DNA from 4 places in the Aquabacterium sp. NJ1 genome. Region 2 is predicted to be linked to each of the others. Evidence: predicted binding sites of a transcription regulator. Region 2 holds the regulator's gene; each other region holds the start of a gene.
What was found. Region 2 encodes FNR, which switches genes on or off when oxygen is low (the NO sensors DNR and NnrR bind a similar motif). Its sites were predicted from a motif close to TTGATNNNNATCAA; they were not measured.
Positions count from the first base shown of each region.

Region 1: a site for FNR is predicted at 1,412-1,425, ahead of JY96_RS22790 (OmpW family protein). Genes of this name have one in related genera too.
Region 3: a site for FNR is predicted at 2,216-2,229, ahead of JY96_RS22885 (DUF3149 domain-containing protein). Genes of this name have one in related genera too.
Region 4: a site for FNR is predicted at 1,250-1,263, ahead of JY96_RS19635 (nitrite reductase). Genes of this name have one in related genera too.

Region 1 is NZ_JRKM01000001.1:1,596,849-1,601,340, reverse strand. Features, by position in the region: gene JY96_RS06765 (PEP-CTERM sorting domain-containing protein) at 1-264, shown strand, start outside; gene JY96_RS06760 (PEP-CTERM sorting domain-containing protein) at 634-1,377, shown strand; gene JY96_RS22790 (OmpW family protein) at 1,599-2,690, shown strand; gene JY96_RS22785 (outer membrane beta-barrel protein) at 2,728-3,369, shown strand; gene JY96_RS22780 (NTP transferase domain-containing protein) at 3,418-4,041, opposite strand; gene pdxH (pyridoxamine 5'-phosphate oxidase) at 4,180-4,492, shown strand, end outside.
Region 2 is NZ_JRKM01000001.1:4,757,889-4,762,380, forward strand. Features, by position in the region: gene ccoG (cytochrome c oxidase accessory protein CcoG) at 62-1,552, shown strand; gene JY96_RS20590 (hypothetical protein) at 1,574-1,831, shown strand; gene JY96_RS20595 (hypothetical protein) at 1,938-2,225, shown strand; gene fnr (fumarate/nitrate reduction transcriptional regulator Fnr) at 2,297-3,013, opposite strand; gene hemN (oxygen-independent coproporphyrinogen III oxidase) at 3,207-4,492, shown strand, end outside.
Region 3 is NZ_JRKM01000001.1:3,553,005-3,557,496, reverse strand. Features, by position in the region: gene JY96_RS15280 (patatin-like phospholipase family protein) at 1-2,158, opposite strand, end outside; gene JY96_RS22885 (DUF3149 domain-containing protein) at 2,287-2,454, shown strand; gene JY96_RS22410 (GMC oxidoreductase) at 2,533-3,126, opposite strand; gene JY96_RS22405 (hypothetical protein) at 3,152-3,745, opposite strand; gene JY96_RS15270 (GntR family transcriptional regulator) at 4,104-4,492, shown strand, end outside.
Region 4 is NZ_JRKM01000001.1:4,550,005-4,554,496, reverse strand. Features, by position in the region: gene JY96_RS19645 (oxygenase MpaB family protein) at 1-277, shown strand, start outside; gene JY96_RS19640 (DUF481 domain-containing protein) at 303-1,091, opposite strand; gene JY96_RS19635 (nitrite reductase) at 1,411-3,129, shown strand; gene JY96_RS19630 (c-type cytochrome) at 3,155-3,466, shown strand; gene JY96_RS19625 (cytochrome c) at 3,490-3,876, shown strand; gene JY96_RS19620 (cytochrome D1 domain-containing protein) at 3,873-4,492, shown strand, end outside.

The sequences.
Region 1 (4,492 bases), 3.2 Mb from region 2:
GGCGCCACCAGTGTCACTGGCGCGGGTTCGTTCACCACCACGATGACCGGCCTTTCCATCACCTCGGCGGGCTTCAACACCTTTGTGCAATCTCTGGGGCTGCTGAACCTGGGCAAGAGCGCCCTGTCTGGCGTGACGGACTTCGGCACCATCACCTCCACGATCGTCGCCAAGAACGTCGCGGTCGTGCCCGAGCCCTCTACCTACGCGCTGATGGCGCTTGGCTTGGTCGGCATGGGTGTGGTGGCCCGCCGCCGCAAGTAACGGCGCTGTATCAGGGGTTGCCAACCCCGCTCAAAGGGTTACATGTGCAAGCCGCTCTGGTCGAAAGGCCAGGCGGCTTTTTTCGCGACAAGTCTGGCGCGCATACGCCCTCTCTCCTAGGGGCGATTTCAACCTGTCTCGGGGGTAACCCCTACACCCGAATGCGGGGGAATCCGGTCGGAACTGGTGTTTTCCTGACCCTTCGTGTACGTGTTTGAGGGGCAACAGCCGTTGTGTCCGTGAACTATTGCCCGGTATGCTTGTGACGAACAGACATCGAAAGACCAGTCTGTGCTCGTCAAAGGAAGACGCGGATGCCTTCTGACAGCTGAGAAGTTTCAAAGGGCCGCTTTAAAGTGGAGAAAAGACATGAAATTTGCAATGAAGAGCATCGTCGCTGCTGCAGCATTTGTGGCAGTTGGCGTTGCCAGCGCCGCCAGCGTGACCGTTCCCGTGGGCACGGTCTACAACGGCCTGTCCTTCACCGGTTCTGGCTCGCTGTCGTTCAGCGCTGACCTGCTGGGCGCTCTGGACACCGGGAAGGTTTCCGTGGCTGGCTACGGTGCTGCTACCGCTACCGTTCTGAAGGACTCTGACGGTTTCTACACCGAGGCTTCTGCTTCGGCTCCGATCACCGCTCTGACCATCGACACCGCCACGAACGCCGTTCTGTCTGCTGCTACCACCGGTGGCGCTACCCAGACCGCTCCTGTGCTGAAGAGCGTGTCCAGCGGCGGTTCGCTGACCGTGACCGACCTGAACGTTGACCTGGCCAACAAGAAGGTCTACGCCACGATCATCGGCGGCAACGGCGTGGGCACCCTGAACAACTTCTACCTGTGGGACATCGGTTCCATCACTGGCGACACCACGGTTGCTGGTGCTGGCACCTACACCACGACGCTGACTGGCCTGTCGATCACCACCGACGGTTTCAACAAGTTCGTGACGTCCCTGGGGCTGCTGAACCTGGGCAAGTCGGCTCTGATGGGCGTGACTGACTTCGGTACGATCACTTCCACGATCACCGCTGTGCCTGAGCCTTCGAGCTACGCTCTGATGGGCCTGGGCTTGGCTGGTATGGGCCTGGTGGCTCGTCGCCGCGCCAAGTAATTGGTCGTCTGAATCAGGGTGTACCTCGTGCATCCTGATTTCAGTCAAGAGCCGCTCACGCTCTGCGCCGAGCGGCTTTTTCTTTGGTGTTGTGGTTAGATATTTACATCAATTGACTTTTGCAGCCCGGCTGGTACAAAGTCACAGATTCCGCCTGTCCAGGCTATTTGATCAAAATTGTTGCCACCGTCGCGGTGGGTGTGGTTAATTGAGGAGACGACATGAAATTTTCAGCCTTGTCGCGAACGGGGTTCGCGGTGGCTTTGTCTGCAGTGCTGGCTTCGATGGTGGCTCCGGCTCAAGCCGAGACTGTGGACAGTATTTTCGCGAAGGTGTCGCCCTCGGTTCGTGATCGGATGTTTTTCCGGTTGAATTACATCCGCGCGAATGTAAAAACAACCTCTGGCAATACTTATGATGTAACGGGCCCCGTTGTTGCGACAGATGAAATCAAGAATCGACTTGGTTCGGGTAATCCAACTTTTACCTCCAGCAACGGGATTAGTAAGAATCAGTTTAATACGCTGAATACAAGTCTGTTTAGTCAAATTCCTGGAGTGGGTGCAATTCCTGATGATGTTGCCTCGGGCTATACCTGTGAGGCTAGTGGGATAGGAACCCCCTGTGGAATCAAGGCGCGCGGGCAAGCCATGGTTGGTACCCCAGCCGTTTCCGTTGGGTATTATCTGGATGATGAGCTTAGCTGGGTGCTCGAAGCCTATGTGTTGGCTGCGCCACTCAAAGTTGATATCTACGGTGATGGTGCAAATCACCTCAATGGTCAAAAAATCGTTAGTTTAAAAATGTTGCCACCTACGGCGGTGTTGGGGCGATATTTCGGGGCAGCAAAAGATCAAATTCGACCATTCTTGGGATTTGGTGCTTCCTATGCGATGTTTTTTGATGCTAGAGCCACCGATTATTTGAATGCATATCAAGGAGGGGCGAGCGCAGGAGATACGACGGTTACGGTTGAGAACGTGCTGGGTTGGGGGCCTTTCTTGGGCTTGAAGGCTAATATTGATGAATCATGGCATGCTAGTATCAGCGTCGGTAAGCTTCGATACAAAACGGATGCGACGCTGACTACTCGTAATACAACTATTACGAGCGGCTCTGATGTTTTGAAGGATTACGGTCCAAGGTTGGCCTACACCATCGAAAATAGTCCTGTGTCTACTACAGCCTTGATGTGCGACCTCGCTAAGCAGAAATTTGGCAATAGTACCTGTAATCTTGGGACTTACGTGCGGAAGACGTCGACCACTTTGGATAACACGCTGTTTACCTTTGGCGTGGGACGATCTTTCTGATCGTGCCTTGTATTTTCTAATTTTTCAAGGACGTTCTATGAAGCGCGTTTTGGCTGTCGTAACAGCATTTTTCTCGCTGGTGCCCGCTGCCTACTCTCAAGGCTATGCTGGCGCTGTTTATTCCTTCACTAATGTTGATTTTGGTTGCCCTTCTGCTGGAGGGTGCGATAAGTCGGCAAAAGGGTGGAAGTTTTATGGGGGGGCAGCCTTATCCCCTAAAAATACAGTTGATTTTGGATTTGGTAAGATTGGTGCCTTTGAGGTTTCTTACTTTCAATTTGGGCGAGCCCGAACAAAAGACGCTACTGCAACTGAGGTGTACTACGATGCTGATAATACTGGGTTGAATGCAACTCGTGTTGTTCCTGCTCAATACTCTGCCGATACCAATGCATTGTCTGTGGCGTTGGTTGCAAAAATTCCTTTGGTCGATCAGGTTGCGTTTAGTGTTAAGGCTGGTGCTGCATATGTGACTTCCACATATCGCACTGAAGTTAATGGCCAATCAAGAGGTAGTGAGTCGGCTTCCAAGCTAAAGCCCTACCTTGGGCTTGGCGTTGAATACGATATTCCTGATTTGATCAAGTTGATTGGTACTTTTGACATTACGAAGTTTGATGTCGCAGGACACAAGGGTAATGCAAGTATGGTTGGTTTAGGGGCGGAGAAGGCTTTTTGACTGGCTGGATTGTTCGTTGTAATTAAAAAAGCCCCCAGTGGGGCTTTTTTAATTTGCCAGTCGCGAATGTTGTGCTGTGGTTATTTGATTGATTGTGAATCTTTGATCTGAAGGTAACCCTTCTCCAAGCAAAATTCCGGGATCGTCAACGTCAATTCCTTGAGCAGGGTAGCGTGCAATTAGACGCAAAAAATCACGTTCACTTTGCATGCGTATCAATTCCGAAAAGAACTCGGAGGAGAACCCAATTGGATGTCCGGGTATTTGGCGAAATTGAGGGTAAACAACTGATTGTGTCGCCATAGCATGAGCGACCTTTTTTAAGGTTTCACTCCTAAGCATTGGGGTATTGGCAGGTAACAGTATCCAACCATTGGCGTTTGCGCTGGATAGTACGCCTGCTACAACGGCGCGAGTAAAGAGGTCCGTTTGTAATTGCTCATTCTGCACGTTGTCTGATACGTCAATCACGCAATTGCCGGAGAGCAGCTGACGGGCGCGTATGCCGATCACTGCGGGGGCCGCTAACAAAATAGGTAGCCCACTAGATAACCCCATTCGAAGTGTCGAATCCAACGTCGAAAATGCCCTTAGTGCACTAGGGGGGGATACAATTTCTTCCGTTCTGGAAGGAGCACTAGCCAACACCAGCAAAGTAGGCAAACGGTCCATGATCGTCCCCAGATGTTGCAACAAAGTGTGAGCCGTTTTGCTGCATTGCACCACCGAGGCTTCACCTAGGGGCATACCCGAGCGCAGAATTGATCCTCGTCATTTCAGGTGGGAATCGAACTGGTCGATACTGCAACTATGGACAAGACACCGCACGATCTGGCGCAGATGCGCAAAAGCTATGAACAAGCCGAACTCGATGAGTCGCATGTTCGTCCACAACCCATCGACCAGTTTCACCACTGGTTTGACGAGGCGGTGCGTGCCAAGGCGCTGGAGCCCAATGCGATGACGCTGGCCACGGTCAGCGCCGAAGGCCGCCCCTCGACGCGGGTGTTGCTGCTCAAGGGGGCAGATGCCAGCGGCCTGGTGTGGTTCACCAATTACGGCAGCCGCAAGGGGCAGGACCTGGCGAGCAACGCCATGGCCGCCATGCAGTTCTTCTGGCCCG
Region 2 (4,492 bases):
CCATGCGTAGTGATACCCTGTAGGGTATTCGTCGGGTTCACCGCTTTTTCGTTTTTGTGCCATGACCGATACAAGCCCCTCCACCCCAGCGCCCAAGCGCATCATTCCCATTCAGGCCGCCGAGACCACGCCGCCTCAAAGCGACGCACGTCGGGAGGAGGTGGTGTCGCTCTACAAGAAGAGCGAGAAGATCTATGCGCGCGAAGTAGAAGGCTGGTTTCGCAACTGGCGCGTGGTCTTGATCTTCGTGACCCAGCTTGCTTTCTACGGCACCCCCTGGTTGAGCTGGAATGACCGTCAGGCTGTGCTGTTTGATCTCGGCACGCGGCGCTTCTACATGTTCAACCTGGTCCTGTACCCGCAGGACTTCATCTACCTGACTGCGTTGCTGGTCATCTCGGCTTACGGGCTCTTTCTGTTCACCACGGTGGCGGGCCGCCTGTGGTGCGGTTACGCCTGCCCTCAAACGGTCTACACGGAAATGTTCATGTGGATCGAAAACAAGATCGAGGGTAGCCGTGCCAAGCGCATGAAGATGGATAAATCGCCCTGGACGGCCGAAAAGCTCGGGCGCAAGGTGGCCAAGCATGCCGCCTGGCTCACCTTGGCGCTGTGGACGGGCTATACCTTCGTGGGCTATTTCACCCCGATCCGTGTCCTGGGCGCCGAGGTCGTGTCCTTCGGCATGGGTCCCTGGGAAATCTTCTGGGTGCTGTTCTACGGCTTCGCGACTTACGGCAACGCGGGCTTCATGCGCGAGCAAGTGTGCAAGTACATGTGCCCGTACGCGCGCTTCCAGAGCGCCATGTTCGACCGCGACACGCTGATCATCAGCTATGACGCCAAACGTGGCGAACCCCGTGGGGCACGTTCCCGCAAGACGGACGCACAGTCCAAGGGGCAGGGCGATTGCATCGACTGCACACTGTGCGTGCAGGTCTGCCCGACCGGCATCGACATCCGCAAGGGCTTGCAGTACGAGTGCATCGGCTGTGCGGCCTGTATCGACGTGTGCGATTCGGTGATGGACAAGATGGGCGCGCCGCGTGGCCTGATCCGTTACGCCACGCTCAATGCGCTGGACAACGGTTGGGGCCGCAAGGAAATGTGGGGCCGCGTCACCCGCCCTCGCGTGCTCATCTACACGACCATTCTGCTGATCGTCGTGGGCGCTTTCCTCACCAGTTTGTATTCCCGCCCGCCGTTCCGTGTGGACGTGGTCCGTGACCGTGGGGCGCTCGCCCGCATCGTGGACGATGGTTTCGTCGAGAACGTCTATCGGATCCAGCTGATGAATGCCAGCGAATCGGTTCAGAAGTACCGCGTGGGTGTGGAGCAGCTCAGCCAGTCCATCGTCAAGGGTGGTGACGAGTTAGTGCTGGGCCCGGCGGAAGCGCGGTGGGTGCCCATCGCTGTTCGGGTGCCGCCAGAAGTGGCCGCGCGCATGGGCTCCGGCGCCTTCGGCATGACCGTGGTGGTGGAGCAGCTTCGCCAGGGTGATCGGCCTCAGGTCGACGTTCGGGAAAAGTCGACATTCATGGTGCCTCGCTGAGCGCACCTTGCAGGAGTAAGCATGTCTCAAGTTGAAAACAACGCAGTCGCCAACATCGAGCAATCGAAGCCCTGGTGGCGCTATCCCATCGTGTGGATGGTGTTTGGTGGCCCGGCCGCCGTGGTGGTGGCTTCCTTGTTCACGGCTTCGTTGGCCATCAAGCACGTCGACCCGGTGCTGGACACGTCTGTTGGCCAGGTGAGGGCGCCATCCGAGGCACCCGCCATCCAGGCGCGCAACCATTCTGCTGAACAGTCTCGCGAGTCCGTGGATCGGTAAAACCCCTAGGGGGTATGCCCCCTTATTTAGGGGTTATTCCTCGCTCGTTGTGTGACCCGTCGTAGGAATATGTGACTTGTGTCCCAGTTCAACGAAGGAGAACCGAATGACACAGCGCGTACTGCACGCTGCCCAGATCTTGTGGCCTGCTTTCCTGATTGCAGGGGTTCTAGAGATGGTGGTGTTTTCGTGGGTTGACCCGACCCAGTTGCGGATCGGTCAGTGGCAACCTGATGCCCAGACAACCTACAGTCTCGCGTTCTTCGTGTTCTGGGGTTTGGTGACGCTATCGTCGCTGCTCAGCCACTGGATGATGCGGGTGTCTGACTCTCCCGCGCATGCGCGCAGAGTGCGTCGCCATGCACGCCGCCAGCAGGTGCACAACCACGCTTGAATGAAAAAGGCCCGCTGAGTGCGGGCCTTTGCTTTTTGGGTGGTGCCGGCGGTATCGGCAGTATTGATGCGTCAGCAGCGCACGCTGTTGACCAGCGCGCGCAAGCCGGCTTCATCCGTGATGCGGATGTCGCGCTGCTTCACTTCCAGCAAGCCTTCTTCCTGGAACTTGGAGAAGGTACGGCTGACGGTTTCCAGCTTCAGCCCCAGGTAGCTGCCAATTTCTTCACGCGTCATGCGCAGCACCAGCGCAGACGCGGAGAAGCCGCGTGCGTGCAGACGCTGGGTCAGGTTCAGCAAGAAGGCCGCCAGGCGTTCTTCCGCGCGCATGCTGCCCAAAAGCAGCATCACGCCGTGGTCGCGCACAATTTCGCGGCTCATGATCTTGTGGAACTGGTGCTGCAGGTCCGAGAACTCGCGCGACAGGTCTTCCAGTTGCGAGTAGGGGATCACGCAGACCTGGGAGTCTTCCAGGGCGATGGCATCACAGGCGTGGCGGTCGGTGCTGATGCCGTCCAGCCCCAGCAGTTCGCCGGCCATCTGGAAGCCAGTCACTTGATCACGCCCATCTTCAGATGAAACGCGTGTCTTGAAGAAACCCGTCCGCACGGCATAGACCGAGCGGAAGGGGTCACCCGTGTGGAACAGCGCGTCACCGCGCTTGACGGTCTTGCGTGTGGCCACCAGGGAGTCAAGGTGCGACAACTGGGGTTGCGACAAGCCCACAGGCAGGCACAACTCGCGCAGGTTGCAACTCGAACAGGCTACTTTGAATGTGTCGTATTTCATGGAACAGCCAGACGCGCCGCCTTGGTCGTGATGACAGGAATGTTGTTGGGCGGTCGAGTCAGAAACGTCTGCGATGGGAAATGTACTGTTCAGCATGAGGAACCTCAAAGGTTGCCCGATTGTTGCTGCTTCCGTGTCGCCGACCTTGAGCCAGATCAACCCAACTAGGCGACAGTTTGGCACAGTCCCCGGCATGAGTGAACCGGTCCTGCTATCAAATCACGTTGCGCCCGCGATTTCCCGCGAGATGCTGTCTCGCCTGGACGTAAGCGGTCCGCGCTACACCTCCTACCCGACGGCAGACCGCTTCGTGGAGGCGTACGGCCCCGCGCAGTACCTGCAAGCCCTGCAGCAACGCGTGGAGGGCGGTGGTGCGGTGGGTGGCGCGGCTACGCCGCTGTCCATCTATGTGCACATTCCGTTTTGCGAGTCGGTTTGTTATTACTGCGCTTGCAACAAGGTGATTACCAAGCACCACGAGCGCGCGCTGGAATACCTGGACGCGCTGCGCACGGAAATCGAATTGGTGGTGGCGCAACTGGGCCGTGGGCAAGCGGTGTCCCAGCTGCACTTCGGTGGCGGTAGCCCGACCTTCCTGACCGACGACGAGCTGGAGGGCCTGCTGGCCACCTTGCAGTCGGCGTTCCGCTTTGTGCCAGGTGGTGAATATTCGATCGAAATCGACCCGCGGACGATTGATGCCTCGCGCCTCAAGCGCCTGGCAGCCATGGGTTTCAACCGCCTGAGCTTTGGGGTTCAGGACTTTGACCCGCACGTCCAGCATGCCGTGCACCGCGTGCAGCCCTTCGAGCAGGTCGCCGAGTTGATGCAGGCGGCGCGCGCCGAGGGCTTCGAGTCCATCAACATGGACCTGATCTACGGCTTGCCCAAGCAATCGCTGGAGAGCTTTCAGCGTACGCTCAATCAGGTCACCAGCCTGAAGCCGGATCGTGTCGCGCTGTATGCCTACGCCCACCTGCCGCAGCGCTTCAAGCCGCAGCGCCGCATTGACGCAGCGGCCTTGCCCAAGGCCGAGGACAAGATCGGCATGCTGTCGATGGCCATCAACCACTTTGGCGCGTCGGATTACGACTACATCGGCATGGATCACTTCGCCTTGCGCAGTGACAGCCTCGCAGTGGCGCGTCGGCAAGGGCGCCTGCACCGCAACTTCCAAGGCTACAGCACCCACCCGGACAGCGATCTGATCGGGCTGGGCGTGTCGGCCATCGGTCGTGTCGGGGCCCATTACTGTCAGAACGCGAAGACGCTGGACGAGTACTACGACTCGCTGCGTCGGCGCGAGTTTCCCATCGTGCGTGGCCTCATGCTGTCGCGCGATGACCTGGTGCGGCGCGCGGTGATCATGGCGGTCATGTGCCAGGGGCGGGTGGACATCGAATCCATCGAGCTCGCCTACCTGATTGATTTCAGGCAATACTTCGCAGCTGAACTGCGCCAGTTGGAGCCGCTCGTGGA
Region 3 (4,492 bases), 1.2 Mb from region 2:
TGCCCAAAAACAGGCCGCGTGTGAGCGCCATGTCCGTCAGGCGGACCATGTAGCCCAGGCGCAGCAAGGCAATCTGCTGGCCGCTGACCTGGAAGGGCGCATAGCCCGACAGCATCTGGAAGCCACCCAGGCCATAACGCGGGATGTCCGGGCTGACGCCATCAGACAGGCCCAGCCTGGCGCCCAGGTTGAGCGTGTGCGTGCCCCAGCTGTGTACCGTCTGTGCCTGCAACTCCAGGTGCCGCACACGCCCTTCAGGGCCTGGTGAATCACCCCGGCGCAGGCTGCGGCCCTGCATCCAGTTGCCCTCCACACGCCAGCCATGCGTGGGGAAGAAGGCGTTGTCCAGCTGGTCGAACACGGTCTTGATGCGCCAGCCGCGCTCGCGCCAGCGGGCCACACGCGAGGCCGCATCGTCACCGCGCGCCAAGGCATAGTCGGCCGAGGTCAGCGTCGGGCCATCACGCCAGGCCTCGTCGACCAGTCCCAGGCGCACCTCGCCCAGCTCGCGCCAGTTGGCACCGACGTCCAGGTTGTAGCTGGTGATGCTGCGTTCGACCTCGGCGGCCAGCTCGCCATCCGGGTCCAGGTAGTAAGACAGCGTGCGCCGCTGCGTCGACAACGAGCCGGCCATGAAACCGCTGAGCCCGTCCGGCAAGCGCCAGCTGGTGGGGCGATACAGCTCGGTGCCCAGCGCGGGCGAGGTGCCCAGGCGCAGGAAGTTGCGCCATTCGGTGCCCGCGTTGTCCAGCCAGTGACGGTTGTGCACCAGCTTGAGGTTGAACGCGCTGCGCCCGCGGTTGTCGGCACTGAAATCCAGGCCCATCTGCAGGTAGTCCGGCCCCCAGGTCTTTTCCTTGAGGTCAAAGACCAGGCCTTCCTTGCCATCCGGGGTGCGCACCAGCCGGTAGTCGGTGCGCTGGTAGTCGCCAGAAGCCGCCAGCACGGTGATGTCGCGCTCAGCCTTGGCCACATCGAACACTTCACCGGGCTGCGTCTGCAGAATGTCGGGGCGAGTTTCAGGATGCGTCAGCTGCGTGCCCTCGAAGCGCACGAAGGTCAGCGGCACCGCCTGGGTCATGCGCTTGACGCGTTGCGCCTTCCAGGCCGCGTAGTCAGCCTCGCTGAGCTTGAGGTCCTGCATGCGCAGCACCATGGCCTCGGCCTGCAACTCGCCCAGCCGCATGAATTCGGGCGCGCGGTTGAAGTCGGCTGCCGTCAGGCCTTCCAGCGTGGGGTCGATCAGCACGTCCTGCGGCGTGAGCGTGGCCAGGCTCTGGCGCACGTTCTGCTCGGTCAGGATGTTGATCATCTGGGCCGTCACCCCGGTCAGCGAGGACAAGGTCTCGCGCTTGGCCAGGGGCGTGCCGATGTTGACCACGATGAGGCGCTGCGCGCCCAGTTGCCGGGCCACATCCACCGGCGTGTTGTTGACCAGGCCGCCATCACCCAGGATGCGGCCATTGACCTCGACGGGCGCGAACACACCCGGCACCGACATGCTGGAACGCAAGGCCGTGGCCAGATCGCCGTCCTTGAGGATCACGGCCTGGCCGGACTCCATGTCCGTGGCCACCGCCCGAAACGGTGTGGGCAGGTCGTCAAAGGTCTTGATGTGGCGGGCCGACAAGGTCAGGCGCCGCAGGTGCGATTCCAGGCCTCGGCTGGAGATGGAGCCGATCGGGGCCTTGAGCCCATCCGGGCCCACGCCGATCTCGATCAGCGGCGAGACCTCGAAGTCCTGCTCCTTGCGGCGCTGCGACAGCTCGCGGCGGTCCACCCGGCTGGCGAACACATTGTCCCAGTCCAGCTTGCGCACCTCGGCCTCGACCTCGCGCGCCGACAAGCCGCTGGCATACAGCCCGCCCACGATGGCACCCATGGAGGTGCCAGCGATCACGTCAACGGGGATGCGCTCGCGCTCCAGCACCTTGAGCACGCCCACGTGGGCCAGGCCACGCGCGCCGCCACCCGACAGCACCAGGCCGATGCGCGGGCGGTTCAGCACAGGGGGGATGCCCTGGGTTGCCGAGGCCGTGCCGGAAGGCAGCACCTGCGGCCCTTGCTGTGCCTGCGCAGTTGCCCACAAGGCCAGGCCAATCAGGCCCAGGCAGAGTGAACGGCTGGCACGACAAGACAGGATGCGAATGGCTTGCATCCACGCATTGTGCCGTGTCAAATCCTTCGGTACGGTGGGGGGTTTCAAGTCTCAGGCTTGATGTGGATCAGAGCGTATCGGGCGCAACAGGCGTCAGATCAACCCTGTGATTTGAACGGAGAACAACCATGCACGCCTGGATTGACTTTTTCACCACCGACTATGGCCTGATGAGTCTGGCCGTGATTGCCTTCATGTTCGTGATGCTGGGCTACATCTACCACTACGTGGCCAAGCATGTGAAGGAAGACACCGAGCGCCACGACCGCCTGGTGCGCGAAGCCCATGGTGGTTGACTGACACAGGCTGTTGGCCTGACATTCTGGTTCATCCAGGCCGGTGACCCGGGATGGGTGACCGGCCCGCGCCTCTCTTTACCGCGACTGCGCGATGATCCGCTCGATGCTGCGCTCTGCGAACGCCATCGTCGACAAGGTCGGGTTTGCCACCAGTGAATCCGGGAACATGGACGAGTCCATCACGTACATGCCCGGGCAGCTCTTGACCTCGCCGAGGTTACCCGTAGCCAGGCCGAGCGAGCAACCACCCAGTGGGTGGCAAGTGGCGTTATCCTCTTCCGTCTTGCCGCCAAGCCAACGCTTGTTGTACGTAGCGCCGTTGGCCTTGTTGATGCGGTCATAAACGGCGTGCCCGCTCGTGACCGGCTCGGTCTTCGCACTGCTGGGCCACTGCGGAACGGACTGATTGGTCTGAGCGTCGAAACTGAACCTGCCCAATTCTGGCGTCTGCGTCATGGAGAAGTTCGGTGAGTACACCTGCTGCTTGCGATGATCCAGCGCGTCAATGCCAGTACAAGGCGACACCGAAGTCTTGGTGCCCATTGGCGTGAACACGTAGCGAACCATGAAAATCTTGCCATGGGAACGCCAACGCGTGCCCCCGTACTCGTTGAGATCCGGCAAGGTGCCTGTCGCGCGGTACTTGACCAGCAACTGCGTCGTCCCCATGCTGCCGCCGCCCAGGGGCAGGCGATCACAATTGATGTGCGCGCGTGGACAGCACCGCGCCCCTCGCATCTATCTGCTTGGTCGACACATGGTAGCGCCCATCCTCGCCCCGCGTGATGGAGGCGGCCTCGGTCAAAGGCTGGATGCTGGCCAGACCGGTGCCCACGGCCTCGGCCAGGTAGTTCTTGTCAAGGCTGCTCTTGTCATAGTTGCTGCCAAAACCGCCCTCGCGGCCCAGCGCTGACTTGGGCACGGAGCCCGTCTCTTCCTGCTCCATGTAGGCCATGTCATAGCCAGAATCCAGCGAGCGCCAGAGGATGCCAGCCTTGGCGGCCTGGGTGCAGGCCACGCGGGCGTAGCGGTGGTAGGCACTGGGCTGGAAATACGGCGGGCGAATCTTGTTGTCCTTGAGCCCGACCAGCGCGCGCGGGTAGTAGGTGTTGTACAGCTCGTTGATGTCGATGCTGGCAGGCAGGATGCGTTGCAGCGTCTCGCGATAAGGCGTGATCAACATGGCCAGGTTCACCAGTGAGCCACCACCCACGCCACGGCCCAGATACACATCCATATTGGGCGACGAGGCCACATCCAGAATGCCTGCTGAAACGGGCGTCTTCAACAAACTGCTGATGGGGATGAACCCTGCCACGGTCGAGAACACCGCCGTGACGTGATCCTTGAGCCACCTGGCAAGGGCATCGGGCGAGAAGGCAGACCTTGCCGTCCAGCTATTGACTGCGCCTGACAACCATGGGGATTGGTCAGGCTGAAGAGCCCCCTTGAAAAAATGGGCGCGTCACGCGTTTACCCCCTATTCGAGCATGCCGCGCACCAAAGCCGCGCCACTAGCAGGTCGCGTGCGCCGGTTGCCAGCCCCGCGCGTTGGCAATTGGTGCGTTGACGCACATCAATAAAGCACAAACCCCTCCTTGACAGCGTAAAAAGCATGGCACAGCGTTTGCTCATTATGACTTGTTATGACAAGTTTACCCAAACACCCCAAAACGCCGGCCGCGTCGGTGCTGCAACTGTCGCCTGCGCCTTTGTACGCGCAGATCAAAGAGCATCTGCGCGAGCGCATCCTCGACGGCACCTACAAGCCCCACGAGCAGATGCCATCGGAGAGCGAGATGATCGCGTCCTTCGGTGTCAGCCGCATCACAGTCAGACAGGCGCTTAATGACTTGCAAAACGAAGGCCTGATCTTCCGCATCCACGGCAAGGGCACCTTCGTTTCCAAGCCCAAGGCGTTTCAGGACCTGGGCAAGTTGCAAGGCTTCGGCGAGGCCATGCGCCAGATGGGCTACGAGACCTACTCGCGTGTACTGAGCCTGCGTGACGTCAAACCATCTGCGCAAGTGCAAGA
Region 4 (4,492 bases), 210 kb from region 2:
GCAATCACCCTTCTTCTTGCCACAAGGTGCGCTGGAGGCCGTGTCGCGCCGGCTGCTGGGCTCCGCGTGGGCCGATCAGCTGCACATCCCCCGTCACCCGGTGTGGGCAGCGGTGCTGAGCGTGGTCGCGGGCCTGCACCGTGCCACGTCCATCCGCTACCGGATTCCGGGCTGGCGTGCCATGGAGGTCCGCGCGGGCAGCCGCTACTTCAGCTACCTGGTGGCCAAGGGGCTCAAGGGCAAACCGGCGGACTACGCCCTCAAGACCTCGCACTGAGGCCAGCCCCAAGCCAGGATCAGGGTCAGAAGCTGTAGCTCACGCCGAAATCGGCGGACAACTCGCCATCCTTCTCTTGTGAGTCGAAGGGAAAGGATCGGCGGTACAGCACCTCGTACTTCAAGCCGATGTGGTTGGTCAGCTTGTTGCGCAAGGCCAGGCTCATGGTGCGGAAGGTCTCGCGGCGGCTTTGCTCTTGCACGCCATTGAACTTCAGCGACAGCTGGTCCGTGATGTCCCAGGAAGCCTTCAGACTGGTGGTGTAGAGCACCTCGCTGATATTGTCATCGTCTTCGGAATGGGCCACGCGGTAACCGGAGCCCAGCTCCAGGCTCAGGTTCCAGTTGCCATCGCCACCAAACTTGCGGCCCGCCCCCACCCGCATGGCCTGCGCCGACTGGTAGTAACCAAAGCGGTTGTGACGCACGCGTGGCGACACATACAGGTAATACGGCTCATCGTCGAAGAACTGCTTGAACTTCACGCTGGCGTCATACCGGTCCCGGTTGATGGCCTGCGGCACGCCCTCCTCCTTGATGTACTCGCGGTCAAAGCGCAGCTCGCCGTCCAGTTCACGCTGAGGCATGGGGTAGGCCAGGTCGGCGGCCAATGTCAGCCGGCGGCTGGTGTACTCGGACTTGTTGTAGCTGTATTGCCCGTCAACGTCGCCCGTCAGCTTGTCCTGCACCGGGGTTTCGGCTTGGGCCACGCCAAGGTCCATCAGGCCAATCAGCGCAATCAGGGCATACGTCACCACCAGCAGGCCATGCCATCCACCTCCGCGCTGGCGCCGCCCGCCCTTCATCTCATCCATACCGTCAACTCAGGCTGATTCACACAGGCCAGCATCATGCCCGGACTCCAGCCCCGGATCGGCTCGCAACCGGCCGCCCGGGCGCATTTGCGCCAACTCAAACGCCGCCGAGTCGGCCGTCGCCCCTTTGCGTCAGGCCGGCCAGGGGGCCTGATTTCTTGAACTGCTTCAAGGACAGTCCTGTTTCCCAGGTCGAACATGCCCTTGCTCTATCTGAGGGTATGTCGCCACCCCGAGCAGGTACCACCCGCTGGCACCCCCAACGGCACAGCACCGGGCCAGGTTGTCCGCCGGCCCCATCGATACTGGAGAAACCAAGATGAACACTCCGCGCATGGCCAGACTGGCTGCCGCCATGATGGTGGCACTGGCATTCGGGGCCCAGGCTGAAGAGGTCAAAAAGCCCTCGCAACCTGAGATCAACTACCAGGCAGGTACTTCGCCACTGGCCACCGAGCCGATGTACCAGAGCAGCAACCCCAAGGCCCCGCCCATGACCCAGGCGGAGTTCGACAAGGCCCGCAAGATCTACTTCGAACGCTGCGCCGGTTGCCACGGCGTGCTGCGCAAGGGCGCCACTGGCAAACCCCTGACACCGGACATCACCCTGAGCAAGGGCACCGACTACCTCAAGGTCTTCATCGCCTACGGCTCGCCCGCCGGCATGCCCAACTGGATGACCTCGGGCGAAATGAGCGAAGCCGATGTGGACCTGATGGCCCGCTACATCCAGCAAGACCCTCCGACACCGCCCGAGTTCGGCATGGAGCAGATGAAGTCGACCTGGAAGGTCATCGTCCCACCAGACAAGCGCCCCACCAAGAAGCTGAACAACTACAACATCAGCAACATCTTCTCGACCACGCTGCGTGACAGCGGCGAGGTGGCCCTGATCGATGGCGACACCAAGCAGATCATCAACATCATCAAGACCGGCTATGCGGTGCACATCTCGCGCCTGTCGGCTTCGGGTCGCTACCTGTTCGTGATCGGCCGCGACGCCAAGATCAACATGATCGACCTGTGGATGGAAAAGCCCGATAACGTGGCCGAGATCCGCGTGGGCCTGGAAGCCCGCTCGGTCGACACCTCCAAGTACAAGGGTTATGAAGACAAGCTGGCGATCGCCGGCAGCTACTGGCCGCCTCAGTACACCATCATGCGCGGCGACACGCTGGAGCCGCTCAAGATCGTGTCCACCCGCGGCATGACGGTGGACAAGCAGGAATACCACCCCGAGCCCCGCGTGGCCTCGATCGTGGCTTCCCACTTCAAGCCCGAGTTCGTGGTCAACGTGAAGGAAACCGGCAAGACCCTGCTGGTGGACTACTCGGACATCAATGCACTCAAGACCACCGAGATCGGCACCGCCCGCTTCCTGCATGACGGCGGCCTGGACTCCACCCACCGCTACTTCATGGTCGCGGCCAACCAGTCCAACAAGATCGCGGCCGTTGACCTCAAGGAAGGCAAGCTGGCGGCGCTGATCGACGTCGGCAAGATCCCCCACCCGGGTCGTGGCGCCAACTTCATCCACGCGAAGTACGGCCCCGTGTGGTCGACCGGCCACCTGGGTGACGACAGCATCTCGCTGATCGGCACCGACCCTGTGCACCACAAGGCGCAGGCCTGGAAGGTGGTCGAGACCATCAAGAGCCAGGGCGGCGGTTCGCTGTTCATCAAGAGCCACCCGAAATCCACGCACCTGTATGTGGACAACCCGCTGAACCCGGATCCTGCCATCTCGCACACCGTGGCCGTGTACGACATCAAGAACCTGGCCAAGGGTTTCACGGTCCTGCCAATCGCCGATTGGACCGGCATCAAGGACGGTGGTGCCATGCGCGTGGTTCAGCCTGAGTACAACAAGGCCGGTGACGAGGTGTGGTTCTCTGTGTGGTCGGCCAAGGACAAGCAGTCTGCCATCGTGGTGGTCGATGACAAGACGCTCAAGCTCAAGGCGGTCATCAAGGACCCTCGCCTGATCACACCGACCGGTCACTTCAACGTGTTCAACACGCAAAACGACATCTATTGACCCCCACACGAGGAAGCACATCATGATCAAACGTATCCTGATCCTGAGCGCCCTGGCGCTGGCTGCAGGCAGCAGCATGGCCACCGTCGATGAAGCCATGACCAAGGCGGGCTGCATGGCCTGCCATGCCAAGGACAAGAAAGTGGTCGGCCCGGCCTTCAAGGACATCGCCGCCAAGTACAAGGGCGACAAGGAAGCGCCCACCAGGCTGGCCGAGAAGGTCCGCAAGGGTGGTTCGGGTGTGTGGGGCCCCATCCCCATGCCGCCCAACCCCGCAGAGAAGATCAGCGACGCCGACCTCAAGGGGGCCGTGGAACTGATCCTGAAGACGCAGTAAGCGGACCTTCAGCGGCAAACAACATGCGGCCAGACATCCTCCAGCCACTCAGCCCGGGATGGGTGGCCGCATGCCGACAAGCCACCGTGGGGGCGCTGTGCCTGCTGGCCGGTGGGGCGTGGTCTCAGGCAAGCGATACCGAACCATCGCCAGCCAGGCAACAGACCCTCATCCACATCGTCAGACAGGACTGCGGCTCCTGCCACGGCATGCGCCTCAAAGGCGGCCTCGGCCCTGCCCTGACGCCCGAGGCACTGGCTGATCGCCCTGTGGCTGCGCTGGTTTCAACCATCCTGCAAGGCCGCAGCGGCACCCCGATGCCCGGCTGGCAGGGCATGCTCGATGAACAAGACGCGCGCTGGATTGCCCAGCAACTCCTGCGCGGTTTTCCTGAGGTGAAACAGCCTTGACCACCACCCTGCGCTTGATCCTCTCGCTGAGCCTGACGCTCATCCTCGCGGCCTGCGCCAGTGCGCCAACTCCCGTCGGTACAGGTGACCTGGGCGTCGTGATCGAGCGCGCCAATGGCACCGTGGCCGTGGTCAACACCAGCACGCAAACAGTGCTGGGTGACATCGCGGGCCTGGGCGATCTGTCTCACGCCTCCGTGGTGTTCTCGCGCGATGGCGCCCACGCTTATGTGTTCGGCCGCGATGGTGCGCTCACCAAGCTCAACATCCTCACCCGCCAGATCGAAGCCCGCACCCAGCAGGCCGGCAACAGCATCGGCGGGGCGATCTCGCAAGACGGCCGCCTCGTGGCCGCGCAGAACTACGAGCCCGGCGGCGTCAAGGTGTTCGATGCCCAGACCCTCGCCCTGGTGGCCGACATCCCCGCCGAGTACGCGCCCGGCAAGCTGTCCCGCGTGGTGGGCCTGGCGGACCTGCCCGGCCACCGCTTCATCTTCTCGCTGTTCGATGCCGACCAGATCTGGATCGCCGACCTCAGCACGCCGCAAAAACCGGCCCTGCAGAAGTTCACGCAGATCGGCCACCAGCCCTATGACGCCCTGGTCACACCGGACGG